Linked DNA regions of Planctopirus limnophila DSM 3776. Each later gene encodes a partner of the first gene's protein in a complex. Links are inferred from orthologs where the notes say so. Each region holds a gene or a part of one and is shown on either strand. Other genes may lie near its edges. The genes, in order: mnmG and PLIM_RS08865.

The links.
Region 2: the proteins of mnmG (region 1) and PLIM_RS08865 are in contact, whole or in part, in a solved structure (PDB 9HIP), measured with the Escherichia coli proteins. The link is inferred for Planctopirus limnophila DSM 3776 from one-to-one orthologs.

Annotation. Positions count from the first base shown.
Region 1 is NC_014148.1:3,294,391-3,309,220, forward strand. Bases 178-3,100 are described here. They hold mnmG (tRNA uridine-5-carboxymethylaminomethyl(34) synthesis enzyme MnmG), read left to right. Parts: upstream 178-679; coding sequence 680-2,521; downstream 2,522-3,100. Other genes in these bases: PLIM_RS13050 (hypothetical protein), read left to right, coding at 178-607; PLIM_RS13060 (hypothetical protein), read right to left, coding at 2,549-3,100. Also shown: more of PLIM_RS13050, read left to right, coding at 92-177; more of PLIM_RS13060, read right to left, coding at 3,101-3,295; PLIM_RS13065 (DPP IV N-terminal domain-containing protein), read right to left, coding at 3,464-6,484; PLIM_RS13070 (cis-3-hydroxy-L-proline dehydratase), read right to left, coding at 6,603-7,706; PLIM_RS13075 (alpha/beta fold hydrolase), read right to left, coding at 7,814-8,536; PLIM_RS13080 (hypothetical protein), read right to left, coding at 8,587-9,039; PLIM_RS13085 (DUF1559 domain-containing protein), read right to left, coding at 9,158-10,153; PLIM_RS13090 (hypothetical protein), read right to left, coding at 10,360-11,103; PLIM_RS13095 (response regulator), read left to right, coding at 11,649-12,227; PLIM_RS13100 (sensor histidine kinase), read left to right, coding at 12,558-13,367; PLIM_RS13105 (carboxypeptidase-like regulatory domain-containing protein), read right to left, coding at 13,413-13,775; PLIM_RS13110 (DUF1559 domain-containing protein), read right to left, coding at 13,988-14,830. UniProt on the Escherichia coli protein: NAD-binding protein involved in the addition of a carboxymethylaminomethyl (cmnm) group at the wobble position (U34) of certain tRNAs, forming tRNA-cmnm(5)s(2)U34.
Region 2 is NC_014148.1:2,214,333-2,229,061, forward strand. Bases 3,570-6,391 are described here. They hold PLIM_RS08865 (tRNA modification GTPase), read right to left. Parts: upstream 5,763-6,391; coding sequence 4,377-5,762; downstream 3,570-4,376. Other genes in these bases: PLIM_RS08860 (3-keto-disaccharide hydrolase), read left to right, coding at 3,570-4,343; yidC (membrane protein insertase YidC), read right to left, coding at 5,910-6,391. Outside these bases: PLIM_RS08845 (cytochrome c peroxidase), read right to left, coding at 1-1,410; PLIM_RS08855 (acyltransferase family protein), read left to right, coding at 1,747-2,946; more of PLIM_RS08860, read left to right, coding at 3,093-3,569; more of yidC, read right to left, coding at 6,392-8,009; PLIM_RS08875 (metallophosphoesterase family protein), read right to left, coding at 8,260-9,003; GTPase HflX, read left to right, coding at 9,603-10,919; PLIM_RS08890 (YdjY domain-containing protein), read left to right, coding at 11,085-12,086; PLIM_RS08895 (HAD family hydrolase), read right to left, coding at 12,161-12,817; PLIM_RS08900 (CTP synthase), read right to left, coding at 13,050-14,687. UniProt on the Escherichia coli protein: Exhibits a very high intrinsic GTPase hydrolysis rate. Involved in the addition of a carboxymethylaminomethyl (cmnm) group at the wobble position (U34) of certain tRNAs, forming tRNA-cmnm(5)s(2)U34.

The DNA.
Region 1 (14,830 bases):
TCTCAACAGGAAGTATCGCAGGTCGGTCAGCAGTTTCAAAGGAACAGGTCTGTTCAGTGCGAATCCATAGTGACCGCAGAAAGGCCAGCCCATGCGTCTCTCTAACTCGGCGATCACCTTTTTGACGACACTGGGATTACTGACCATTGGCGTCATGCTGCTCGATATCCGGCAAAACGGTGTCAGTTACTGGATCTTCCCGACCTCTTACAAGGGCTGTGGCACTTCTCACCTGCGGTTACTCACTGCCGAAGATTTCCCCTGGAATGAATCCGCCCGCTGCCGACTGATTCACACCAACTCGCCTGAGGAAATCGTGCAGGAGGCCATCGACACGAAACATTCATTCCCAGAATGGAAAACGCTACAACCGCCAGGGCAATCGACACTTTTGCAAGGATCTGTTTCGGTCGATGGACGCATGATTTTCCCATTTCTGGTGCGATCCAAGAAGATTTTCCAAGAGAAACAAGCGATCGTGCGCCTTGATGTACCTGGAGAAGCATCGCGAGTGTATGTAGTGACTGTTGATTGGGGCCTTCGTGGAAACCGCGCCACCGCCACACTTTCGAAAGATTCGAAGTATTACAATCTGCCGGAAATGTGACAGAAGCCGACAGACTTGTCACAATTGGCAATGAGATTTTGATTGGTACTTGTTGCGGATATTGGCAAGCGAATGTCGACCTACGATTTTGATGTGCTCGTGATTGGCGCCGGTCATGCAGGGTGCGAAGCAGCACTGGCAGCGGCTCGGCTCGGTGCGCGAACCGCCCTCCTCACCATGAATTGCGATACCGTCGGCCAGATGAGCTGCAATCCCGCAATTGGCGGTGTTGCCAAAGGTCAGATTGTTCGTGAAATCGACGCCCTCGGCGGCGAAATGGGCAAAGTCATCGACGCCAACGGCCTGCAGTTCCGCATGCTCAATCGCAGCAAAGGGCCCGCGATGCACTCGCCGCGAGCCCAGGCCGACAAAAAGCTCTATCAGTTCGACATGAAGCGGCGAATTGAAGAACAACCCCATCTCACGCTTCGACAAGAGACCACAGAACGGCTCCTTGTGGAGCATGTTCCCGGTAACCGACCACAGCTGACAGGCGTGCTGGTGCGCGGAGGTGCCATTTACAGGGCTCGTGCCGTCGTTCTCACCACAGGGACATTCCTGCAAGCCATTATGCATACCGGGGAAGCTAAAACTCCCGGCGGACGGGCCGGTGATGGCACAACGGGAACACTTTCCGATTCACTTCGCGAACTCGGCTTTCAGCTCGAACGCTTCAAAACCGGCACACCCGCCCGGCTTAATGGCCGCACGATTGACTACAGCGTCATGCAGGAACAGCCCGGCGACGACGCCCCCCAGCCTTTCTCATTCATGACGACCAAACTCCACCAGCAGCAGCTCAGTTGCTGGCTGACCGAAACCAACGAATCGGTCCACGAGGTCATCAGGGCCAACCTGCACCGCGCGCCGATGTATTCGGGGCAGATCAACTCGCGCGGACCGCGCTATTGCCCATCAATTGAAGACAAAGTCGTCCGCTTTGCCGATAAGTCTTCGCACCACATTTTTCTGGAGCCCGAGGGTTACAACACCCGCGAAATCTACTGCAATGGCATCTCGACAAGCCTGCCTCGCGATGTTCAGGATCAGATGATTCATAGCGTCAAAGGCCTCGAAAAAGCCGAAATCATGCGCTATGGCTACGCAGTCGAATATGACTACGCACCGCCGACACAACTTTTGCCGTCACTGGAAACCAAGTCTGTGAAGGGGCTCTACTTCGCCGGGCAGATCAATGGGACCACTGGCTATGAAGAAGCGGCTGGTCAGGGCCTGCTGGCAGGGATCAATGCCGCGCTGGCGCTGCAAAGCCGGGAACCATTGATCCTGGATCGCAGCGAAGCCTATCTGGGCGTGCTCACTGACGATCTTGTCACCAAAGGCGTTGATGAACCCTACCGGATGTTTACCTCACGGGCCGAGTTTCGCCTCGTTTTGCGCCATGATAACGCCGACCTCCGGCTGACTGCCAAAGGACGTGATGTGGGGCTAGTGGATCAGGAGCGGTGGACGGCGTTTGAACAGTACACGCAAGACCTGCAGGCAGGCCGTCAGCTACTGTGCAAAGAGCGATTCGAAGGAGCCACACTCGAAGAAATCCTTCGCCGACCCGAAACGACATGGCAGACGTTAAAAGAACTTTCACCCGTCGTGGCTGCACAGGCGATTTCTACGCGAGCGGCTGAGCAACTGGAAATCGAAACCAAGTATGCAGGCTATATCCGCAGACAGGATAGCGACATTGAAAAAGCCTCCAAGCTGAGCAATGTCCGCATTCCGACAGCCTTCGATTACCACGCGATTCAACATCTTCGCAAAGAAGCCAAGGAAAAACTCTCCCGCATCCAACCCGCCGATCTTGGGCAGGCCGGCCGCATCAGCGGCATCACCCCGGCTGATCTCTCCATCGTGCTGCTGCATATTAAAGAACGTGATCGACTGACAAGTGCCTGAGTGAAGAGGTAAAGCCCATCGATCAAATCAGGGTTTCATAGAGGAATCACCTGTCTTCAGCAAGTAGTGGTGCGCATAACGAAAGTTGGTCTTCGAATCACCGCGAAGATAGCTCACCCACTCTGGCTTCGTCTCATGCCGCAACCATGCCAGATGCGCCAGGGCATAGCCATACATGGGAGGTGTCATATATTCAGGACGAATGTGACTCGTCCCAGGCCATCTGGAGTTCCGACTCTCCCAATTTCTGGGACTATTTGCCAGAAATAGCCCAAATCCATGAAACAGAGCATTGAGATCTGTCAGAAGCTCGTTGTCGTACTCATCACCTTGTACACGGTATTCACCCATCAGTCGCAAGTGAGATAGTTCGTGAGCCATGGTGCCAATCAAATCCACAGCCTGAGTCAGATCGCTGATCTCGATATGTATTTTCGCTTTACCAGTTTTCTGCTCATATAAACCAGCAGCTCCTGGAGGGAGATACTTCCCTTGCTGGTTGACCAGCCAAAGAGGATTCTCAATCTTAAATGTTTTGAGGATGACTCGCTCAGAATCGACATCCATGTAGCTGCATACTTGATGAAAAAGACGCTTGACTCCATCTGGCGACTGAAGATTCATCTCTGGGAAAAAGTCATCCGTGGGAAGAATCACGGCACGACGGGTAAACACATCCTTCCCAAATTGACGGGTCAACCAGATGAGACGTTGTTCGACCCATGCTTTTGCATGAGGATCAACCGGACACCAGGGTTTGAACCAACCAAACATCACTCTTCCCTACTGATCGAGTAGACTTCTCCTTCACGTTCGGCATACGAAGAGTTAAATGTTTCCGGGACAAGAAATCCAGTTCTCGCTGAATTTGTGACTCACAGGTCTATAAAGCGTCAAGATTTAGTCGCTGCGATTGAGATTTGAGGTTCATTCTGGGATTACCTACCTTTCACCCCAAAGCTCCTTCAGCACAGGCACTAAACTGGGATCATGCTGAACAAGTTCTTCGCGGTTGAATGGGAAGAAATCATTCGTTGAGAAGTAGGCTTCGCTCGACTCGGAGAAGTATTCCATCGGACTGGTCATCGCATAAGCTCTGGTCTTTACTGAACGACCATTACCAAATCTCTGTTCGACCTGCTCATACTTTCCTGATTCTTTGGCAGCCTCATAGGCACGAATGATTTCAGCATTTGCATAGCCCCCCGTCAGCACGCGGTCATGGTAAGCATGTGCCAGTTCATGCAGGGTGATATTGGGCATGCGACGAGACTCCTCTTCAAAAATGAGCACGTTGGTGAATTCAACCGCGCGGGCCATTTCGGGAAGTCGATTGTTCGCCACCAGCCATTGACGACTGGGGTGATACACAGCCTTGGGAGGAATCCCCTTATATTCTGGCGACAACCATATTGTGACTTTCTTCAGCTCCTGTACTGCCATAGGCGGTACCACCTGCACGACTTCTTTGAGTTGTGCCTCCAGAAGTTCCAGTGCCTTCTTCAGCTTCTCGGAATTCTCGACCTTGAGTTGCCGATGAATGCGAACTGTCCAGCCTTGAATGAAAGCCTCATCGTAGGCTTCAACCCCGGATTTTTCTTTCTCCACAGGTTCCTTCGAAGCTTGCGAAATGCCTGACTGGGTCTTGTCTGCAACCGCTACTGGAACAGGTGCTTTTTCACTTGCCGGGGAACTCTTTAGAGGGAGCTTCTCATGGATATAATTCGTCATGAGCTGATAGAGATGAAAGTTCGTTCCCCGCCCTTCACTGATACTATGCGACCGGCTGGGATAGGGCATGACTGAAAACTGCTTTCCATGCGCAATCAATTCGTTCATCAACTGCTCGGTTGCCTGATAATGGCAATTGTCGTCGCCCGTCCCATGAATCAGCAGCAGATCACCTTGCAGTTGTTTCGCAAACGTCGTCGGCGAGCCCTGCTTGTATCCCTCCTGGTTATCGCCTAATAACCCCATATAGCGCTCCTGATAGATCGTATCGTAGAGCTTCTGATTAGGCATTGGCGCGACAGCAATCGCCATCTTGTAAATCTCGGGATAGCGGAAGAGTGCATTGAGGCTCATACTGCCACCACCACTCCAGCCCCAGATCCCTACGCGGGCAGGATCTGCAAAGGGCCACTTCGCCAACAGGGCTTTGACAGCCAGTGCCTGCTCTTGTGAGGCGAGAAGCCCGATCTGCTTATAAACGCATTTGCGGAAGTCACGCCCGCGGGGAGACATGGTGCCGCGATTATCAACAGCCGCGACGATATAGCCCTCCTGGGCCAGCATGCTGTACCAGAAGCCGCGTTTCCCCATCCAGACATCACGCACCACCTGCCCATGCGGCTCTCCATAGACATGCAGGAATAGAGGATGCTGCTTTTCACCTTTTGTGTGTGCCGGTGCAAACCGCCAGCCATCGAGTTCAATGCCATTTCCAATATCAACCCGGAAGAGTTCCGGCTGCGGGAACTTCCACTGTGCCAGCTTGTCTTTAAGCACCTGATTATCAGCGAGCGTACGAACGACCTCATGGCTGGGAAGTCGAACAACTTCAGTTAGCGGAGGGGTCGTCAGATTCGAGAAAGTATGGATCGCAACTTCAAAGGAGGGTGCGATCTGATAGGTATGCCAGCCGGATTGCCCGGCGGGAGTCACCCGCTGAATTTCGCCACCTCGAAGGGGCACCTGATACAGATAGCGCTGAGTCGGATTCTCCGGCGAAGCAGCGAAGTAGAGAATCCCTTTGGTCTCATCGATGGCTTCGACATCAATCACATCGAAGGATCCCCTAGTGATGACCTGAAGTTCGCCACTTTCCAGATTCGCACGGTAGACGTGCCTCCAGCCCGAACGCTCACTGATCCAGAGGAATTCCTTGCCGCCTGCCAGCCATTTGACGGGATTGTCGTTCTCAATCCAGGTCTCTTCGACTTCTGTCATCACCGTACGAAGTTTTCCGGAAGTCACATCGACCAGGAAGACGATATTGCGGTTCTGCGGACGATTCATCTGTTGAATCAGGAGTTGGCCACCCGCCGGTGTCCATTCGACCTGCGGGATGTAGTGCTCGCGAGGATCACCGGGGAGTTCAATCCAGGTGGGCTTGCCACCAGAGATGTTGACCACACCAACACGCGTCGATGAATTCTTTTCACCCACTTTCGGGTAAGGGAATGTGATCACCTTGGGATAGTTCTGCTGGCCATGATCAATCATGGTGAAGCGTGGCACACCGGTCGTATCAAACTGATAAAAGGCAATCGACTGGCTATCCGGACTCCAGCGCCAGCCATCTCGAATCGCGAGTTCCTCTTCGTTCACCCAATCGGAAGTCCCATTGATCAACGTCTCCGAACCATCCGTGGTTAAAGGAGTCACCGTCCAGTCCGTCAGTGATTGAACATAGAGGTTATGAGCATAGACGAAAGCGACTTTCGTTTGATCGGGAGAGATCTTGGCAAACATCATCTGCGCGGGGGGAGTTGTCCCGCCCAGCTTGGTCAACTTCTGCTGTTTGAGATCAAACAGCCAGTAGTCGCCACGAGTATTCTGCCGCCAGACTTTCTGGCTGTTGGTATAGATCAGCAGTTTTGATTCGTCCTGGGTGAACTGAAAACGCTGCACGGCCAGTGGCTGTTCGCTTCCTGGTGGAATGAGCAGGTTCCCTGCAATGACAACTTCTTTCGCCCCCGTCTGGATGTTAATCCGCATCAGGCTGACAAACTTCGCCTGAGGATTCTCTTTCTCGAATGAAAAATAGCTGTTCGAGAGCCGGCTCCATTGGAAGCTCCCCACACGTTGTTCGTCGAAATCTTTCGAGTTAAAAATTCGATCGAGGGTGAGTTTCTCAGCCGGATTGTCGGCAGCAGAGACCCGATGGCCAGGAGAGAACTGCATGGAAAGAACGACAGCACTCGCAACCACTGCTGATAAATAGAGAGAGCGATAATTCATATCATGCACCTGAAGGTAGGATATTCTATAGGAAAGGTATCACGCCCAGGCCATCGGCAGGGAGTGAATCATGGGCAAGGAGTACAAACCGATTCACACGATTGCGACATGGATTGAATTAAAACACATCGACCAGGCGTGGCCCCCAGACATCAAACTTTGGTGCGATCCCCAGACCAGGCGCTTCACTCGCCTGCATGTAACCATCCACACGCATCGGTGCACCGTCGGCATTACTGACCGTGACATAGCTGTTAAAATCGGTACTTGTAAAGCGATAGTGCTCGGGTGTGCTATGAGCCAGATGTGCAATGGCAGCCGTGGTGATATCGCCACCCCAACTGTCTTCCAGCGTCATGGCAATTCCCAGCGAAACACATAAATCGCGAATCTGTCGTGTTCTTGTCAGCCCACCCAGCTTACTGATTTTCAGATTGACCGCATCCATCGCCAGATCGGCCTTCGCCCGCATGAACATACTCAAAGAGTCGATATTCTCATCGAGAATAAAGGGATGATCCGTCGCCCTGCGGACAGCGAGGCATTCTTCATAAGTCAGACAAGGCTGTTCGATATAAACATCCAGATCACGTACGGCCCGCACGACGCGAATCGCCTCATGCTGTGACCAGCCAGTATTCGCATCAGCCACCAGACGATCATCGCTATCGAGCATAGCTCGAACTGCGCGAATCCGTTCAATATCGGTATCCGGGTTCCCGCCCACCTTGAGTTGAAAGCGGGTGTAGCCATCGGTCTTGTAGGCCGCGACCTTGCGGGCCATGACTTCCGGAGCTTCCTGAGAGATCGCTCGATAGAGCCGGATTTTTTCGCCATAGCGCCCACCAAGAAGTGTGCAAACTGGCAAACCAGTGCACTTCCCCAATAAATCCCAGCAGGCAATATCAATCCCGGATTTCACATAAGCATGCCCTTTAAGGGCGGCATCCATGCGTTCATTGAGCTGGGAAATCTCCCGGGGGTCCCAACCCAACAGGTGCGGCCCTAGTTCCTTAAGCCCTGCCCTGACACCGTCCGCATACGCCGGCAGATAGAACGGCCCCAGCGGACAGACTTCGCCATAGCCGACATGGCCGGTATCGGTCTCCACTCCCACGAGTGTGCTGTCAAAAACCGAAACCGACTTGCCACCCGACCAGTGATAGCTCCCTTCACACAAAGGAAGCTCAACACGATGGGCAAAAATCCGGGTGATGATCATGAGGAATGTTCCGTGGTGGTGCCGTCATGGCCGGGAGAATTTGTGTTATTGAACACAACATTTCATTGACGGACACCATACGGATTGGCAGGCCTTCTGCACAAGAATCAATCGGCATGAGTTTGCAGATTTGTCGGAGTCCCTTGCCAGGAAAGACTTTTTGCACAAATGAGCCGGGCCGCTTCTGCCGGCTGAGTCTGCAGCAACAGGTGCGGCCCTGCAATTTGGCTGAACGTCACCTTCGGCATTAACTTCTGAATGATCGATAAACAGGATGCAGGGACCAGTCGATCCTGTGTCGCCTGAAGGTAATGAATCGGCACGGAAACATTCTGCAGTTCAGGCCGCACATCAACCCGCAGGACTGCTCGTAACCTGGCAGCCAGAATGTCTGCTGGAACCTGATCCAAAACGGTTCGAATCCAATGCCGCGAGTCGGCCTCTGCTCCATTTGCCAGAAACATTATTGCCAGTGGTGTTCGGAATGGATGGGAAAACCACCATGAAGAAACCCTCGATGCAGCCCACCGGGGAACCCATCGCACAGGTGAGGTCAAAAAGCTGGCACACAGAATGACGCCACAAAGCCCCGCAGGACTGGTGGCAGCCAACTGGATGGCCAATGGCCCGGAAAAGGACTCCCCCAGAACGACGTAAGGCTCATCTTCGGGGAGTTGTTGTTTCACGAAAGTCAGCAGTTCCGGATAACCCATCCGGGGATCGAACGGATATCTGAAGACGACGGCTTCGATATCGTTGTGCAAATGACTCAGCAACGGCGTAAAGAGTTCACCTGTACCATCCATGCCAGGCATGAGGAGCAGTTTCATTCACGACTCCTCCTGCCAGCCATCATCGACCTCTCTTCAACAACAAAGGTTTATTTAGCAGCTTCAAGCTCAATATTAAACTTCGTGGCCGATGCTCCGACTTCAACTTCCAGCGGTGTGGATTCTTTGCTTTTATACTTCGCAGTAATCTCAGGGTAAGTGGCTTTATCAGTCGGATCGACCATCGAGACGCCATCCTTTTCAATGATCCGTTGGCCGGGAGGTGCCACAACCACTTTGTACTTGCCGGGGATGACTTTCGCACCGCCGGGTGGTGTGTAGGCGTAAGTCCCATCGGCTTTCACGCGCGTTACGAAGGCATCATCACGATCGACAGCCGAAAATGTCAGAATGGTTCCTTCGGGAAGAGCCTTGCCAGCGGCAGACGTCGTGCCCGAAACACCGCCAATCTGGGGAACGGATGATCCGCAGCCTAATGCCGCGACGAGCATCGACAGACTGAGGCAGAATCCGGTGCAGTGAGAAAACAGAGTTCTGTTCATTTCAAGTTCCAGGTATTGACCAGCGACAAGCGAGCCGGCATTCAGACAGCGGGGAGAGAAAAACAGCCGCCTGACGAGGTGAGTCAAGCGGCTGCTGAGTGAGACGTTCGAGAGACTCTTAGAGTTCACCAATGGTCTGGCCATCATCTCGAATGCAGGCATGCCGGAGCGTGTCGAGATTGATGTTGTCGCTGATGAAGCCCACGTGACCATCGCCGAATAGACAGTGGACACCACCCGTATGTGCCGATGTAAGCGGGTTGTTCGGGCCGAAGTTTACATTGATGCCAGGCTGATCATAGTTTTGTGTATTCGGCGCATAACGGACAGTCGTGAGATTGAACGTACGCTGACCTGGGCGTTGCCCACCACCACTTGTTCCCATCGTCCAGGAATGGGGGCCTGAACCGCCTAGAAACACACGATTGCCCGTAATTGTGTGTGCGTGCTGTGCTTGTATCGCAGCTTGATAAGTTGCAGTGACTAAAGATCCTCCGGATTCCCCGACCATAATGATGTTGGATGTTCCATCGCTGGCATCTCTCATTCGCGTCACATCATTAACGAGCATCATTCCACCAGAACTGAGGGATCCGTTCCCAGAAGCTCCGCGATCGCTGCAACAATCTGCCGCTGTTGTATTCAGACGGCTTTCTGTAAATGCGGCAGTGCTGGTCGCACCGGCAATACCAATGTACGTCGCTCGTTTTTGCCAGTCAGTCGGTTGTGCCATGGCACTCGAGGGACAAAGCTGAGCAGCAATAGTGGCATTCTGGATGCGTGTACTATTTCCGCCTCCACCAAAACCGGAACTGCTGGCATTCATATCCAACGAATTGAACAGCGGCCCCTGATCAAGCCCTGGCAGTAAACCCACCCACCACGTCATCCCCCAGCCACCGTTTGCATCACGACGACAGCCAATCGGGAAAGTGCTGTAGGTGTCGTGGTAGTTGTGAATCGCCAGGCCAATCTGCTTGAGATTGTTCCGGCACTGTGTGCGGCGTGCCGCTTCGCGTGCCTGCTGGACTGCCGGCAGCAACAGGGCAATCAGAATGGCGATGATCGCAATCACCACCAGCAATTCAATCAATGTGAAACCACGACGCGACATGCGTGCCTCCAGTCAGAAGAGAAGAAGTTTTTAACAAGACAGGAACTGGGATAGGAAAACTTTACATAGCGTACACAAGAGAATGTTTATGAGTCAATCAGCGATCTTTAAAATCTTGCTTCACCAAGGAAGTTCGCCTGCTCATCTCAGGATTTCCCCAGAGCAGTTCAGGCAGAGATCAGTTCACGGTAAGTCATCAGCAGGAATTATGTTGTGGACTTTCTTTCCACAGATTTCTTGTCGCCGGATTTGCAACTGGCGATGATTTCATCTTTCAGAGAATCTGACATCACCAGACCGGCTGGAGGGGCTTCGATAAAGTTGATGCCGTGAAACAAGCTCAATTCAGCGAGCGCTATGCGCATCTCCTGGGGAGCATGAACGCCCAGTGCCGCAGAGACAGAGATCCTGCGTTCGCTCTCGAGCAGCTTTCGGAGAGCAGCGGTCAATCGCTCACGGTTCGCCCTTCGAATGAGCAGCATGCGCTGAATGGCGAAGAAGACCAGATGCCACGACGCTGGCCCGATGAGCAGGAACATCAGAAAGATTTTGGCCGTTGAAAGCAGGTCGAACGAATGGCCAAAAGTCACCCTCGGAACACCCATCGACAAGAATGACAAACCCGTCCACTGTCCAAACTGGAAGGCCTGAGTCGTCCCCAAATTCTGAAGAGAACTCCAACTTACCAAGTAATAGATCACCCCCAACAGGAGAAAAATCCCTGTCGCCACTTCGGCAAACCAGCCCGGAGCAATGGCCCACTGGAATCGCATGACCAGAATCGGCCAGATCATGTTCCAATAGAAGAGTGTGAGGAAACTGGCGACGAACAGGCCAAGGACAAGCCCTCCTCCGGCCCAGAGCATCGCTTCCTGAAGTTGCTCGTCGACCCAGACATCGAGCGTGACTTTTTTACGTTTCTTCTGTGTCACTCCGGTTCCCGCAGCCATGCCCCCTCAACTTCCTCGAAAGTGAAACTGGTTTTGCCTGGAAACTGGCTTTGCCTGCTAAATGCCAGAGAATCTGAGCACTCTAAAACCCTGTCGGCCATACGAGGAATCTTCTATGGAAGATTAAAATCGTTCTCCCGTTTTGAGTGCTCAGGCTCACGCCAAAGAAATCTAGCCGAAGATTGTGAAGATGGCCAAAACTGCTGAAACAATGCGAATTCCGCAAACCTCTTGACCAAGGCAAACTTCCCAAGCCAACAAACATTGACCAATGGCAGAGAATGGCTACAATCGGCCAAGTCGGCAGGATCGGTAAATTAATCACACTCGTGAGAACCCGAAAACTTGCTGCAATGTTACCATTGTTGCACACCTCGGGGTTTTCGGCAGGTTTGGGGTTTGCCGCTGATGACGCAATTCGCGGACTTGGCGGCATTCGGCAGGGAATTGCCACCTCTTCGACTACGGAGAGCGAAGAGGTCACAGTCCAGTGTTCCGCTCATCGACAGGGTGTGCGGAGCCGCTTCAAAGGATGGACGTTTGTCATGAAAACGGTTTTCACCACAGGCGAGGCGGCCAAGATCTGCAAGGTCAGCCAGCAGACCATTATCCGCTGTTTCGATTCGGGTCAGCTCAAAGGTTTTCGAGTTCCGGGATCACGATTCCGGCGGATCCCCCGCGATATTCTCTATCGCTTCATGAAAGAGAATGGCATTCCGACGGATGCCCTAGAAAGTGGCCGCCGCAAGGCTCTCGTGGTGGATGACGATGTCGAACTCGTCGAACTGATTCGCGATGCCCTCGAAGCCGATGGCAGGTTTGAAGTGCGAGTCGCCAACAATGGCTTTGATGCTGGGATGATGGTCAAAGAGTACCGCCCGGATATCATCGTGCTCGACGTGATGCTTCCGGATATCAATGGCAAGGAAGTCTGTCAGCGGGTGCGCAATGATCCAGCTCTCGATGATGTGCGCATCATCTGCATCAGCGGGATGGTGGAAGCCGACAAGATTGACGATCTGAAGAAATCCGGTGCCAACGAGTTCCTGCAGAAGCCTTTCGAAGTCGAAACGTTGGTCGATCGGATGTGCCGCCTGCTCGATGTCGAGCCCTCTGACAACTAAACGAGGAACTTTGGGGTTATCAACCTCAAAGCAAAACCTTTTGGGTAGGGTGCATGAAGTTCCGACGGAATGCCCCAACTCATTCTGGTTTGATTTATCGAACGTACTAGCAGTCATCGAGTTGACTGACAGGGCTTGTCGCTGGGTGTAAGCCTTTGCACTCGTATTGTTTCTCCAGTGCTGGGGAAAGTCTCAATGCTGGTGCATTCCGCAGACTCCATGCACCCTACTAGATTTATTGCATGCGTCCTGTTTGAAACGCCTTGGGCACTCACTGGAAAACACCCCGAGAATACTGTTGAACATGCGGTTCCAGAGAAGGCCTCGGCCATGAATGACGAGGATCAGCCAACTCTTCCCATCGATACCGCAACCAGCAGCAATGCCTCTCTCTCTGAGAACTCCTGGTCGCCGGATGCATCACGCCTCGAGGCCTTGGCCGAGTTTGCCGCCGGTGCCGGTCACGAGATCAACAACCCTCTGGCAACGATCCTCGGGCGAGTGCAACTGCTGCTCCCTGGTGAATCGCACCCGGATCGTCGCAAACATCTCGAAACGATCATGTCGCAGACACTGCGTATTCGGGACATGATTGGCGACCTGATGCTCTTTGCACGGCCCCCTGCACCACAGCGCGCTCTTGTCGATGTGAAGCAACTTGTTGAAACTGTCTGCCTTAAACAAAAACCGGAGATTCAGATTGCTGGCTGCGAACTCGAATTCACCAGTGAGCTTCTGGAAACCACTCCTGAAGGGCACAGCGAAACTGGAAAGTTCCTGGCGTTTATCGATCGACACCAACTCTCCATTGTCGTGGCAGAACTCCTGCGAAATGCCCGCCAGGCGATGAAAGAAAATGGTGGCGTGATCCGAGTCTATCTTTCCCGAATAACAGATGGCTTACCACAACTCCAACTGATCGTCGCTGATACCGGGCGCGGCTTCTCAGCGCTGGATCAGCAGCACGCTTTCGATCCTTTCTACTCGGGTCGGCAAGCGGGTCGTGGAATTGGGTTTGGCCTGTGCAAAGTATGGCAGATCGTCCGTCAGCATCACGGAACGATTGCCATCGACTCTCAGCCAGAAGGCCCGACGAGCATCACCATTACGATACCCGTCGAAGAACCGATGGAACCATGATCATTCCGTCAACCACCTGGCAATGACCTCGATCATCGCACCCGATCAGTTCTTGAGTTCAAAGTTGATCGTGTTGCTCCCCGCTTTTACCTCCGCAGTGAGTGCCCCGGGTTTCAGGTACTTGGCTGGGACAGATTCGGGCTGTCCTTTGACCCACTCACCCTCTTGACCATTTTGAGGAGGTTTGGCATAGCCATCCGTACGCGTGGTAACGGAAACCACATGCGGCCCCACTTTAGCGCCATAGTTTGTAAGATCGAATCTCAGAGTGTAGGCCCCGTTCTCGTCGGTCATCCCTTCCGAGGCTCGACTGTCTGGCGGCTGAAACTGAACTCGCGCATTGGCCAGCGGTTTGCCATCGAGCGTCACCACTCCGGAAACCTTGCCGAGAGGAGGCAGATCACTCACGCTGCTGCCACAGCCACAGGACATTGAACTCAGGATGGCCACAACAGAGAACACCACTGTTGGGAACCGGGCCGGACTGATCTGTCCGACCCAACTCCGTAATGCGAATACCCACATAGTCGTCTCAACACCTCGATTGTTGACCCAGTTGTCCAAGGCCCGAGTGGGCTTGAATCATCCACTGCTCAGAAAATCCACAAAAGTGGACACCACTAATAGTCGCCAATCACAAATCCATCGGCAATCCCGACCAGGGCTTCGAAGGTGCTGTTGATGGGGGCAGGTGCAACGGTTTCACCGATATTGAAGATGTTTTGAGAGAGGAACTTGACGGCTCCATCTCCCATGAGGAAGTGTGCTCCGCCCGTATGCTGGCTGCTATAGCTGGCGGATGTTTCAGTATTGGGCCCTGTGAGAACGGGATTAATGCCCCATTTCGAGGTCCCTACGATTGTCATGATCCCCTGATTCCAGCCGGGATTTACATCCTGTGCAGCAGGCCCCCCCGCATTGGCGTCGCGAACAGCATAGAGCGTTCCCGCACTCATCCGCTGTGCACCGGAAAGCCAGGCCCGCTCGCCCACAAGAATCGTATTGCTGCTTCCATCCGTGATATTCGAGAAGTTTGTTCGGCTATTGCGGAAAAAAGCTCCCGTGGCCCCTTGCGTACCATCCGTCCCAGCACGACCTGCCTGCCTTGGTGCCGATGTACTGTTCGAGGCCACATAATTGCTCAGTGCCAGACCTCGATTGGTCGTGGTGGTGGCATCTTCAATGGCATAACCGGGATCGAGAGCTGGATCATGCACTCTCGGCCCGTTATCCGAAGGGCAATCAAAAGCCGCCAGCTGATTCTGCATGGCACCCAGGTTTGCCTGAATGGCGGCACTGGGAAGTTGTCCATTCACGTTGAGCGTGTTGAACAGAGGTGTCTGATCGATGTAAGGGAGCAGAAATGCAGACCAGGCCCAATGCCCTTTGTTATCGGCGACTGTGGCCTGCACGTACGCTGGTGGTAGCGTGTTGTAAGTATCGTGATAGTTGTGCATCGCGAT
Region 2 (14,729 bases), 1.1 Mb from region 1 along the record:
TGTTTCAGCCACGTGGTACAACGTGGGTGTCAGCTTCGCTGCTCCATAGCCCCGATCATTCTGAGTATCGAAGAGTTGTCCAGCGGTGTGACCATCGGGGTGGCAGGAATGACAACTGAACCACTGATGCAGGCTGTGCTTCGCATCATAGAAGATTTCTTCACCCTGTCGGGCTAAAGACTTCTCATGGGGATTGGTACCGACAGCGATCGACTGCTCAATTTTTCCATGTTCGAGATCAACGATTTCCACGGCTTCTTTGAGACCATTGGCGACCGCAATCCGACGATCATCAAGGAACTCGAAATCCAAAGGACGGCCTGCCAGCGAAATCCGGCGGTACCTCGTCTTGTCACCAATCAGTTCTGGACGCACAAAGTCGCCTGGGTCCCCAGGCATCCAAGGCAATTCTTTGCGTTTGACCAGAATGATCTCATGCGAGCCGCTGGCAGTGATGACGATCCATTCACCGTTAGGCGAAACGCGCGTCGCGTAAGCATCGCCCACACCTTTTTGAAATTCATCGAGACCAAGTTGTTCCTGCTCGCCCAGTTCTCCTTGTGGAATCGGCATCCTCACCAGACGGTTATCAATCACCCAACCCCGTTCAATATTGCTGAAGTTGACCGGAAACCCTCGATTGATGGCACAACTGACGAGGAGTGAGCCTGTTTCAGGTTCAAACGCCATCGGGCCCAGATTGAAACCATCTGTGTAAACTTTGTGCTCACCGGCGACTTTGAGTGTGGCGAGATCGAAGACTGTCACTCGGGCCGGCACCTGTGCAGCCACTGCGAGCCACTTTCGGTCGGGAGAGATAACAACTTGCTGTGGCAGACCCCCGGCTGGCAAACGCCGCAACACCTCGAATGAATCCAGATCAACAACAGCGACATCATCGCTCCCCGAAACAGCCACATAAGCCAAAGGGGGACGAGATTCACTGTCAATGGCCAGCCCACAAGGTTCCAACCCGACGGGGAGTTGACGAAGGAATTCAAGCTTTCCACCGACGACACCCATCTCGACGAGTTGGCCTCTCCCTCGCAAAGTCGCATAGGCCTTATGATCGTTCAGCCACTGAACATCCCACGGGACGCCTGCCAGAGAGATCTCAGAGAGTTTCTCACCGCTTGAGAAATCCACCAGAGCCACAGAGCCCCCGGTATTGGCGACAAGTCCCAGCTTCTTACCCGCCGACAAGGCCAGACTGCGGGGATTGCGATAGCCACCTTCGAGATCAGCGGTTGAAGTCCTGGTCTCCGGGCGAGACGGACCAGCAGATGTCAGGTTCTCCTCGGCGGCCTGGGCAACCGAGTCGCAGAATGAAGAGGAGGTGCAGAACCAGAACGCCATCGTTAACAGCAAACCAACCGCCACGCCTGCACTGCTATAAATCATCCATCGCATGGAATACGCTTTCCGTAAAGTCAGGCTGAGTCGGGCCAGACAAAGGCTGCCGATTGACAAGATTTTCTCGGCTAATAAATCAATATTACCAGTACAACAGAATCTTAGATGGATCAATGTGATTGATGACCTGGTTTTCTGAAAAACCGGGATTTCATCAGGATCGAGTAACCTCTCAGCCAAAACATGCGAAATTGCGAAATCCAGTATTCAACGCGGAATATGAAGTGAAAATCGAAGCCAAGTGACAGGATATGAATCATGTCCCAAAGCTCATCGGAATGAAGTACGATCAGACCCTGGGGCGATTTTGATTTCAGGCTTTGGAGCAGCTTTGTGACAACTTCATCTGCCAACCCAACTCGATTGGTCTCCATTGATGCCTATCGAGGCCTGGTCATGATTCTGCTGGCCTTTAACGGGTTTGGCATTCTGGAGGCCAGTCGAAACTTTCCCGCGTCGGAAGGCTGGCAGACCGCGGGCTGGATGTTTGAACATGTCGCCTGGCGAGGATGCTCCCTCTGGGACATGGTTCAACCGTCGTTCATGTTTCTCGTCGGTGTTTCGATCCCTTGGTCATTGGCTGCTCAGAAATCAAAAAACGTCTCGACAGGGCAGGGCTGGGTGCGCGCTGTCTGGCGATCTGTCCTGCTGGTCGTATTGGGCATTTTCCTGATCTCAAACAACAAGCCTTCCACTGATTTTTCGTTTGTGAACGTCCTGACCCAGATTGGCCTGGGATACCTCGTGGTCTATGCCGTCGCCCAGTCTTCTCGACCTCTGGCTCCTTTCATGGCGGCAGCGATCCTGGCGGCCTATTGGCTGCTTTTTGCACTCTGGCCTGTTGTTAGTCAGGGGCCTATTGGAAGTCAGGAGTTAGCGGCACAACTCAACCTCCCCATCGACCGTCAGCAACTGGCAGGTTTTGGTGCCCACTGGAATCAGCATTTGAATCCTGCGGCCAGCTTCGATCGCTGGTTTCTCAATCTGTTCCCGCGGGAAACACCCTTCGTCTTCAATCGTGGCGGATACCAGACACTCAACTTTATTCCCTCCATCGCGACGATGTTACTTGGCCTGGCGGCTGGTCAGACCATTCGCGAAGTCCCAGGTGCTTTCCCCGCAGCCATTCGGCTCGTCCTGGGTGGAGTCGTGATTGCCTTACTTGGCTGGCTGCTGGATATCACGGGTGTCTGCCCACTCGTTAAACGCATCTGGACACCTTCCTGGACACTCTGGAGCGGCGGGTTATGCCTGTCGATTCTCGGGCTCTTTCACTTTCTGACAGAAGCCCTTCAAAAGCAGATTCTCGCCTGGCCACTCACCATTGCCGGGATGAACTCCATCGTGCTCTACGTCTGCTACATGTTGCTCCGACCATGGACGGCAGCCTCGTGGGAACGCCATTTCGGACCAAACATTTTCCTGATGGCTGGCCCGGCTCTGGCTCCCATCCTACAGGCCTGTTTCGTGGGTTTTTCGTTCTGGCTGTTTGTCTGGTGGTTGCAGAGACAAAAAGTCTTTATCCGTCTCTGAAATTGCCTCGGTTTCAAGTAAACTTTGTTTGAGCTTGAAGAATGTTTTCTTCGAAAGTGGGAACTCCCATTTCCCACAGTTCTGGACCTCAGATACTGCACCCTCGCCCCGTGCATCAACCATCAACCATCAAAAGAGCAACCAACGTGACACCTAATACGCACCACATTTCGCGAAGACCTCTCCTCTCTCGACTGACATGGGCACTTCTCGTTTCCAGTTTTGCCATTTCACAGATTTCATTGGTTCACTTTCTGCACGCTGAAGAGCCCGCGAAAAAGCCGGCTCCCATTCTGCTGTTTGATGGTCAAACTCTTGATGGTTGGAAAAAAGTTGGGGGAGACGCCACCTATTCAATCGAGAATGGTGAGATCGTGGGCCGCGTGGGCCCAGGGCCCAACACCTTTCTGCGAACGCAGGCCACCTATGGCGATTTCGAACTGAAATATGATGTCAAACTCGATACTCCGGGCAATAGCGGAGTTCAGTTTCGCAGCCACCAGAAAGATGGTACGGGCCGGACATTCGGCTACCAATGCGAAATTGATCCCTCACCTCGCCAGTGGACGGGTGGCATTTATGACGAATCCCGTCGCGGGTGGATCTATTCTCTCGACAAGGACGAGCAGGCCCGTAAGGCTTTCAAGATTGATGACTGGAACACGTTTGTCATTACAGCCAGAGGCCCGCACATAACCACTAGTGTGAATGGAGTACGCTGTGCTGATTTGATCGATACAGCCGATCTGGAAGGGTTTATCGCACTCCAGGTTCACTCAGGAAAAGCAGGGCAGATTCGCTGGCGGAACATTCAGTTAACACCACTGGGACAATCTGCCTGGAAGCCACTGTGGAATCAGAAGGATCTGGCTGGCTTTCGTGCGATTGGCGGTGGCGAATGGAAAGTTGCTGATGGTGAACTGGTAGGCACATCCAGCAAGGAGGAGTCTCGTCATGGTTTGTTGATCACAGAAGATGCCTTCCGGGATTTTGCAGTGCGTGTCGAGTTCAAAGCCATCACTGGAAACAGTGGACTTTACTTCCGCTGTGTCGAGGCAGATCCGTACGGTGTCGCAGGCTTTCAGGCCGAGATCGATCCCACGAAAGATGTGGGCGGATTGTACGAAACCAATGGGAGAGCCTGGATTTTCCAGCCGAGTGCCGAACAGTTAAAGAAAGCCTTCAAGCCTGGCGAGTGGAATGAAATGACTGTGGTTGCTCTGGGTGAGCGAATTGTCATTCACCTCAATGGGATCAAGACCGTCGATTTTATCGACAAAGGGGGTAGGGCCGCGGGGAAAATCGCTCTGCAACTCCACGGCGGCGATGATATGGATGTCCGCTTCCGCAAGGTAGAAATCATGCGGTTAGACGACATTGCCTGCTGCACGGAATAACCTCTACTCGCCTGCTGATCTGTGACTTCGCGATTATTTGCCAATGCAAAATCGACTGAAAATGCGGTCGAGAAGATCTTCCGTTTGTGTGGCACCGGTCATCAGGCCCAGAGCATTGATGACCTGCCGGAGATCTGCTGCGAGCAGTTCGTCGGCAGTTCCACTTCGCGCGGCCTGGAGTGCAGAATCGAGTGCCCTGAATGCTGAACCAAGGACTTCATGGCAGCGTGCCGCTGTGGTTCCCAGCCAGAATTGCGACAAGGAATGATCGCTCGTCAACAGTTTGCGGAGCAGACCTGCCAATTGATCCAGTCCAGTCCCATTCACGGCAGATAACGAAACCAGAGAATCTTTAGGTAGATAATGTTTCTCGGGTTCATAAAGATCAAACTTGGTGGTAATGCGGATGGCCTTGGATGTTTTTGAGGCGGCCAGATCGAAAAACTCTTGATCCTCGGCCGCTTCGGCTAGTGATAAATTGGCAGGCGAACACCAGAGGAGAAAATCACTGGAGGCCATCTGCTCTTCGCGTTGCCTTTGCGAGGCCTCAGCAATCGGATTGAGGCTCTCTTCCCAACCTGCTGTGTCAATCAAATCAAACGACAAACCTTCCCAAGCGATTGACCAGAGGAGGTAATCTCTGGTTGTCCCTGCAATGGGTGAAACAAGGGCGGCATCGGCGTTAGAGAGTCGATTTAGCAGCGTACTTTTCCCGGCATTCGGACGACCAGCCAGAACCACGCGCTTGCGGGAATTCGACGTCAATCGCGATGGTGAGCGTCCTTCAATTGATTTCAATTGAGCGAATGCTGTCTGCAATCGCTGGATGACCTGGGAACGAGGGACAAATTCGATATCTTCATCGACAAAATCGAGGCCCGCTTCGATATCAGCGAGCAGATTCAGCAGGTCGTTGCGCAGATCAATCAACGGTTGTGAAACCCCGCCACTGAGCTGATTGAGCGCCACACGCAAATCTTCCTCATGACGAGCTTCAATCACTCCAAGAACGGCTTCGGCTTGAATCAGATCGACTTTGCCATTCAGAAAAGCCCGTAAAGTAAACTCGCCTGGCTGAGCACCACGGGCACCGTGCCGAAAACATTCAGCTAACGTCGCTTCAAGTAAGGGCTGACAACCCGCAAGTGTGATTTCGGCTTGAGGCTGACCGCAATAACTGCGGTGATCTGGCCAGAGCGTTAAGCGAGCTGGAATATGAAAACGATCTCCGGGAATCCAGATCGATCCATGAACACAGATGGCCTTCCTGGCAGCTTTCCATGTCCCAGTGGAGGCTTCAAACAATCCACTGACAACGGTGACAGTTTGTGGGCCGGCGAGGCGAATCGTCCCGGCGCCGGCAGCCCCCGGAGCGGTCGCAATCGCCGCAATTGTGTCGCTCAGGTTCAAGTCGAGCATTCAGGAAACTACTTTCCGAAAAGCCGCTGTACCACGTTTCGATCTGACAATCACTTCATCGAGACAAAGCCCAACTCAGTCTTTGTTTGCCGGGGCAAATTCGCTGCCAGCGTCTGAAGACAGTTATTTCGACAGAAACGTGATCGGCTATCGGCCTTTACCGTTTTGACCATTCTTCGATGAAGAATTCGCTCCTGCCGATGGCATTTGACGGGCCTGTTCGGCCTGACGATCGGCTGCTTCCAAAGCCTGCTGCCAGAATTTGGCGACAGCCGATGGCTTCTTTTCTTTCACTTCGACCGGTTTGGCTGGATACCATTCGTTCATGCGATCGAAGAACCAGCGTTCGGCCATGCCCCACAGACTGGAAGTGATAAAGTAAATGCACAGCCCCGCCGGCACACGATAGAACATCACTCCCATCATGACCATCATGATATTCATCATGCGGTACTGCATCGCCTGCTCTTCATCAGCAGGTGGCGGCATCAAGATCTTCTGTTGAGCGACAAACAGGATGATCGTCAAAATGGGCAGTAGATTGAATTCTGTCCATCCGAGAAACGGGACACGAAAAGGAAGCTCGAAGAGAGCATCGGGTGCCGCGAGGTTGTCGATCCACAGGAATGAGGCACGCCGCAAATCGACGGAGACACTCAATGCCCGATAAAGGGCAAAGAAAATAGGCATTTGCAGTAACACTGGCCAGCAACCAGCCAGGGGGTTGAAGCCATGCTTGCTGTAAAGTTCCAGCTGTGCACGGCGAAGCCCGTCGGCATCACCGGCGAACTTCTTTTGCAGTTCCTTGAGCTTGGGCTGCATCTCCTTCATCCGCTGTGCGCTTTGTGCCTGCTTGCGAGTCAGAGGCATGAGGCAGGTTCGCACAATGATCGTCAACAGGATGATGGCAATCCCGTAATTAATGCCAAGGGCGTGCAGGCCATTGAGCAGTGCCAGCATCGGGATCACCAGCAGGCGAACCAATGGCTCGAGGAAAAAGAAGGGATTCCAGCCGATGTGATACTCCGTGACATCAGCAGCTCCCACGGCAGCCATCAGATGGGCACGCTTCGGGCCGGCATAAAGCTGGAAATGATGCGTCGCTTCCGCGTTCGGGCCAGTGCCTTGAGGAGCCAGTTGAATCGGCACTGAAGTCAATTCGATTGACACATCACTGAAGTGCTTCTCCTGGGCAGGATAAGTGACCTGAGATTGAACACTTTCAATCGTACGTTCCTTGATCTGGTTCTCAACAGGATGCACCAGAGAAGCGAAATAAGTGGCATCCACCCCGACATACTCAATCGGACGAGTCCAGACAGAAGGCTTACCTGAGGATTCCGCGTCCAGCACTTCTGTAGCCGATTGATGCGATGACTCGACAGATTCTCCATCCGGAAGAACAAACCCAACGCGAACATCACGATACTTAGTGACGTTTTCCGGATTTTCCAGAGGGACACCGACAGGCCCCTGCATGGTGTATCTGACTTCGCGAGGATTCTCCGTGAGATTTCTGACGGTCAGGCTGTAATCGAGCAGATAACCCTGCCCCAGATTATCGCGTTCGGTTTTTGTAGGCTCCTTGCCAGCCAACCCCGGGACTTTGGGCAATCGATAAGCCTTCTCAAGCTGAATCGAACCATCGGGCGATGTGAATCGAAAAGTCACACCTTCAGGGCTTTCGCTACCAGGGACAACTTCCCAATCAATTTTCGCCAGACTCAAGCCCAATGCAGCCAACTGGCGGTCAATCGCCTCAATTGTCACATCTGTGGTTTTCAATTTGAGCAGTGGATCATCTCCGACCACCTTGACGGGCTTGCTGCTGTCATCGAGAGATCGATAACGCGGATCATTCAGCTCGATGGTTTCAATGGAACCACCTCGACTGTTCAGCTTCACGGCCAGAAAGAATGGCTCGTCCGGATTCGTCGACCCCAGCAGGATCTGTCGGTTGGGGAACGACTGCAGTTTGGGAGGTTCGACAACTTTTTCTTGCGCAGGCGCTTCTGGCTGGTTGGCATCTGCACCAGCTTTCGCGATGACATTCGCAGGAACCAGCGCATCGGCGGGTTGAAGTTCCTCAGGCTTGGCAATATCAGCAGCCTGATCTTCTGGTGCTTTCTCAGCCAGCTTTTCAGCCTTGGGAGGAGGCGGAAACAGCATGGGCATGACAAAGCCCGACCAGCCAAAGATGACCAGAGCTGAAAGAGCGATAAAGGTCAGGAAGCGACGTTGTTCCATGGATCGACATGCCGACTATCGAGAAATTTCAGAAAGCTCACCAGAGAGCACTGCCGCGGGACAACCCTGTCACCTCGACAAACCCAGGAGATGATATCGGATAATGTCCGACTGGGCACGCTCGGAAGGAAAAACACGTTCGCCTTCGTCAAGCTTTACAAGAATTGATGTCAAAGTCGGCGATCAGTGCTGGTCTCCGTCTCGAACATACGCAAACAGGTCTTTGGCAGATCAGGCAAGAACCGGCGATTTAACGACCATCAGCGAGGCGATCACCGAGAAAGTTATCCAGATCGGGAATGTCGTAGATCTTCTTCTGTGTAATCCGGAAGTCGTATTCCACACGGCGAAAACGCACCGTATCACCATCGATGGTCACATAGGAAGAGCGGGGGTCGCTGTTTCTCGGCTGCCCCACCGATCCCACATTCACCATGACTTTCTCTTGTCGCAGAACGTAATTGAAGTCGATTTCTTCTGGCGGCAGAAAGTTAAGATTTTCGGTAAAAACCCCTGGAATGTGCGTGTGCCCCTGGAAGCAGTGACGCTCAATCATCCCGAAAATCTTCTCCATCTTGCGCTGATTGTAGATGTCTTCCGGGAAGACATACTCATTCAGTGGATTCCTGGCACTCCCGTGCACGAACATGAGATTCTGTTCACGGTGAACTCTCGGAAGTTCTCCCAGAAATTCCCACCGGCGATCTGCCTGAGGGCCACGCCCACTTTCCAGTTGCTTTCTCGTCCAGAAAATCGCTCTTTCGGCACTGGCATTGAAACCCATGGGGTCGAACAGTGCCCCTTGATCGTGATTTCCCAGTAACGAGAGTTTGCACTTGGCCATTACTCGATCGACACATTCACACGGGTTCGGCCCGTAGCCCACAATGTCGCCCAGACAGTAAATCTCGGTAATTCCCTGGCTGGCAATGTCCGCAAGGACTGCCTCCAGCGCTTCCAGATTTCCGTGGATGTCGCTGAGAATGGCTTTCAAAACGAATTTCCGGTCAAAGAGTGCATGTGGTCAAGTCGATGTGGAATTTAATTCAAGTATCCGATCGCACCCTGGAAAAACTCCAGCGAAACTCGCTGATACATTCAAGTTCTCCCATGGGGCCGAAGATCATAACGACAATCCGGCCAGCAAATCCACTTCACTAAAGATTAACAGACTTACACCACTTTGCGAGTTCAAACAACTGTGCAACACGCACCATGCGGGTGTCAGTACATTTTTACTCATCGATTTATCTTCACTCGATTCAACAACTTCAGCTGAAATCTTGAGGAGATAAGAATGATTGAGATTCACTCCGCCTAGGCCTTTTTCCGCTCACTTACCGTCAACTCTGAACGTAGAAAGTCATTCAACAGGATGAGAAATGTTTTTAAATCACCAATTTTGCTGAACCTTTTCCAAATTCACCTGTTCCTTCCAACAGCCGATCCAACAACTCCAACGACAGACAATTCTGGACATTTTCAACTCGCATGACCAGACTCTGATATTCTAAGGTGAACAATCAACACGTTGGTCATGTCTTTCTGAAAATCAAAGATTCGGACCTTTTTCTCCCTGCTCTGGATGAACCATTGAATCAACCGCTCCGCAATGATCTTCAAACTATCAATAAAACGGCTGTTCTCGTGGCAGTCTGTTTGAACGACAACAAACGCTCGCGGGAAAATGTGCTCGATGAACTGAAGGGATTGGTCAAAACTGCCGGCGTGAAAGTCGTAGGAGAACTGGTTCAATTTCGGCAGATGGTTCATCCGGGTACCTGCCTGGGCCCGGGAAAAATTGAGGAACTCAAACTCATTCTCGAAGAAACCCGGGCTGAACTGGTGATTTTTGATAATAATCTCACGCCAGGTCAGGGCCGCCGTCTGGAGCAGGAGACAGGTCGCGTCATTGTCGATCGCAGTGAGCTGATTCTCGACATTTTCGCCACGCATGCCCGGACTGCTGAAGCTCGTCTTCAAGTCGAACTCGCGCAGCTTCAATACAATCGCACTCGACTGAAACGTCTGTGGACTCACCTGGAGCGTATTGATGGTGGGATTGGTGCCAGTCGTGGCCCTGGTGAAAAACAGATTGAAACTGACCGCCGCTTGATTGACCAGCGCATCTCGGAACTTCAATCATCACTTAAAGAAGTGGAACAGCGACGGGAAAGAATGGTCAAGCAAAGGCGCGACCATGCCCTGGTTTCACTGGTCGGATACACCAACGCCGGCAAAAGCACGCTCATGCGGGCTCTGACAGGCGAAGAGGTCTACATTGCTGACCAGTTGTTTGCCACGCTTGATACGAAAACACGGCTCTGGAAGATTCCTGGCTGGGGCGATGCTCTTCTGAGCGATACCGTAGGTTTCGTGCGTGACCTGCCCCACTCATTGGTCGCCTCTTTCAAATCGACTCTGGAAGAAGCGCGTCATGCTGATCTTCTCCTGCATGTCGTCGACGCGAGTAACCCTGAAGCTGAGGCTCAGGTGGCGACTGTCGAAGCAGTGCTGGAGGAAATTGGTGTTGAACTCAAGAACTTCATCCTCGTGCTCAACAAAGCGGATCAGGTTCCTGATCGCATGGCTCTGGATCTGTTGCGCGCTCGCTACGAGTGGAGTGTTTCCATCAGTGCCCGGACTGGTGATGGACTGGATCGACTGGCTCAACTCGTGGTGGATCGACTAGGTGATGGACTCGAAAGCGTGACGGTTTCCACAGGTATTGAAGATGGTAAACTTCTAGGCTGGCTCTCTGAACATGCCACCATCATCGATACCCATTATTCTGAAACCACAGCCACTTTCCGGTGCCGGATTTCGCGCTCCATGCTGCCGCGGCTTCGCCAGCGCGGGACCGTCCTGGAAGACCACCACGATCAGTCTTCACTCGAAGCTGTTGGTTAAACCCGATTCATTAGCAATTCCATAAGAAGCCTTTCGACGGCTGATTGCCGGACATGATGAATTCTTGTGTCCCCGAGGAAATCAAATACCTTAGAACACAAATTCTGTTTAGACTGTCGTCGTAGAGATCAGATCAAAAGTGTTTGCAAAGGAAGATCGATGATCATGTCAGGAAAACCGCTGGCAATAACTTCCGGCTTGTTCATCTGCCTGGCTTTCCTGGCGGGTTTCAGTTTGTTCAATGCCAACTCAGCGGTTTCACAGGTGCCGGTTGGTGATCAGAATGCTGCAAAAGCAGCACCTGCGGCTCAAACAAATCCAGCCACCGTCGAAAGTCAGAAGTCGGTAGAAGATTCCAACGACAAGCTCACAGCTCTCAACCCCTCAGGGACCGTCCAGGTGGACGCGGCAAACAAGCGACTGCTGGTAAAAGGCCGCGTCGTCTTAAGAGAAGGTCAGTTGGAGATGCTCGCCTGTCCCAGGCAGACAAAAGAGCATGAATCGATCATTGCGGTCGATGCACCGGCTCAATTAATTCATGCCGGCTTGCTGGCACTGGGGGCCAAGACCGGAACGGGTGTCAAGTTTCAGCCCAAATTTCAGCCACCAACGGGCGAGAAACTCCTGATCAGCATCTCCTGGAAAGATGCCCAAGGAAAAGATCAAAAAGTTTCGGCACAAAGCTGGGTCAGAAATGCCACTCGTCGATACTTTGTTGCCTCATTGCCCAAGATCGATGAAGAACTGAAGTTTCCCGAAGAGAGTGGCCTGATCTGGGATAACCGGCAGAAAGAACTTCTCTGGTATGGTCACATGACCCAAGAGAAAAAGGCCGAGCTGAAAAGGACAGTGACTGATCCACGCCTGCAGGCCTCGATTGACAAGTTCTTTAATGACTCTCAATTTGCAGAGATGAAAGCCGATTTTGTCTTCGTTGGCAGTTTGTTTGAAGCCGACCCTGACAGTGGCAAACAACGCTACCTGGCCGATGGTGGTGACCTGATTTGTGTCGCCAATTTTTCCACAGCCACCATCGATGTGGCGACAGCCAGCACCAATACTGGTGAAGATCTGCTGTTTGAAGCTTACACCGAACGAATTCCGCCTGTGGAGACCCCCATTACGCTGGAGATCCAGTTGGCCGAAGCCACTGCACCGAAACCATAATTCAACAAGGCTCCCTCAACTTTGCAAAAGCTGAGACTCACTGAAAAACTGGTGATCTCACTCCCGACGATCGCTCACGTGATGCGTCTTGGCGTGTAAAAAGTTCGCACATCAATTGAAACCATCCCTGCCCGGCGGGCGGCTTCAATCCCCGGATCGACATCCTCAAAGACAATGCATCGATCAGGAGGAACATGCAGACGGCGAGCAGCTTCCAGAAAGATCTCTGGCTCCGGCTTATGGCTCTGAACGTCTTCGCAGGTGACGATGGTATTGAAGAGTTTTGGTGACAGCCCGATACTCTTCAGCACTCCCAAACAGACTTCTGGCAGCCCACCGGTCGCGACTGCCAGAGGAATTTTGCCGTGGTAATAATGCACCACCTCAACCACCTGGGGGACAGGAGGAACTTCACTGAGTTTCTGCACAAAAAGTTTCTCTTTGTGCTTAACCATCGCAGCCAGATCAGTCTTGATATCAAACCGATCCAGCATGGTTTGAGCCACAATTTTTGTAGGCCAGCCCCCCATGGCGTAGAACTCATCTTCGCTCATGAAAGCGCCATAAGGCGTCAATGTTTCGACCCAGGCCACATAGTGCATGGGCATGGAATCGCCCAGCGTACCATCGCAATCAAAGATAATGGCATCGAACGACAGGCCGTCAGGAATCACCGCTGGACGTTCTTTCCCCTCATTCAAATTTTCTTTGGAGTGAAGTGAAGCATCCATGACGATCTTCCATTTTGAAGCTTAGGCTTAAATTCAGGCCAGAGTGACGGCGTCGCCAGAACTTTATCTGTTCGTCATCATGAATTGAAAACTTCAACTCACCCTGATTCCATGATGCATGGGAATATGCTTTTAAGAAGACTCACCGGCGAATTTCATTACTTTTCCCTGAGTCCATCCATGACGAATGCATTCACCTCAGGCGAGACATTCTCGCAGAAATCCAAATCAACTAGGGAGTCGTTCCAGCCGCGGCCAGAAGCGCTCGTTCCTGATGGCGCTGGAGTGCAGCCTTGATGAATCCATCAAACAGCGGATGCGGTGACTGGGGTTTCGACTTGAATTCCGGATGAAACTGCACAGCAGCAAACCATGGGTGCCCGGGGAGTTCCACAGCCTCAACGAGCGACCCATCCGGACTCGTTCCCACGAGATTCATACCTGCCGCCATGAACTGGTCACGATACTCAGGATTGAACTCGTAGCGGTGTCGATGCCTCTCGGAAATCTCCGTACGGCCGTAAAGTTTGGCCAATAACGAGCCCTCTGCAAGGCGGCATGCCTGAGCACCCAGTCGCATGGTTCCGCCACGATGAGTCACTTTCTTTTGTTCTTCAAGCAGGCAAATGACGGGATGATCCGTATCCGCCACGAACTCGGTACTGTTCGCATTCTTGTGGCCCAGCACTTCTCGGGCAAACTCGATGACCGCCACCTGCATTCCCAGGCAGATTCCGAAGTAAGGAATCTTTTGAGTTCGCGCAAAACGAACCGCACGAATTTTGCCTTCAATCCCCCGCCGACCAAAGCCGCCGGGGACAAGAATTCCATCCACACCGGCCAGGATGGCTGCAGGATCCTGCTGTTCGAGTTCTTCGGCTTCGATCCGTTTGACGATGATTCGTGAATCATGCTTGAATCCCGCATGATCGAGCGATTCGTAAATCGACTTATAAGCATCGCGATGTTCGATGTACTTGCCCACCACGGCAATCGTGACATCATGCTGCGGATTTCGAATCTTCTGGACGAGAAGTTCCCAGCCCTCCATCTGGCGTTCACCAGCCTTCAAGCCCAGTTTGCGAACAATCAAATCGTCGAGGCCATGTTCGATCAGGCCTAGTGGAACTTCGTAAATCGAAAATTCCGTATCCATCTCCTCGATGACTGCGTTTTTTTCCACGTTACAGAACAAGCCGATTTTCTCGGCGTTGTCTCGACCCAGCGGTCGTTCGCAACGAATGATGAGGACATCTGGCTGAATACCAATCTGGCGAAGTTGCTGCACACTGTGCTGAGTTGGTTTTGTTTTCAACTCGCGAGCCGCTTTGAGATAGGGCACCAAAGTCAGATGAATGAACAGGCAGTTTTCGCGGCCGATATCGAGGGGAATCTGACGAATCGCTTCCAGAAACGGCAAACCTTCGATATCGCCAACTGTCCCACCCAGTTCGGTAATTACCACATCCACATCGGGAGCAGCGAGTTTCAATACGGAATTCTTGATTTCGTCGGTGATATGGGGAACCACCTGTACGGTTCCGCCGAGGTACTTTCCCTGCCTCTCTTTTTCGATCACTTTGAGATAAATGCGACCAGACGTGAAATTGGAATCTCTCGTCAGAGGGCTGTGCGTAAACCGTTCATAATGCCCCAGATCAAGGTCGGTCTCGGCACCATCATCAAGAACATAAACCTCGCCATGCTGGTAAGGGCTCATGGTGCCGGGATCCACGTTGATATAAGGATCGAGCTTCTGCATCCGGACTTTCAGCCCGCGACTTTCCAGAATCGTGCCAATCGACGCAGATGTAAGCCCCTTGCCCAACGAACTGACAACACCACCGGTCACAAAAATATGCTTGGACATCCGCAAAAAAATCCTTTGGCCTCGGGCAGATCAGTCGTTTTT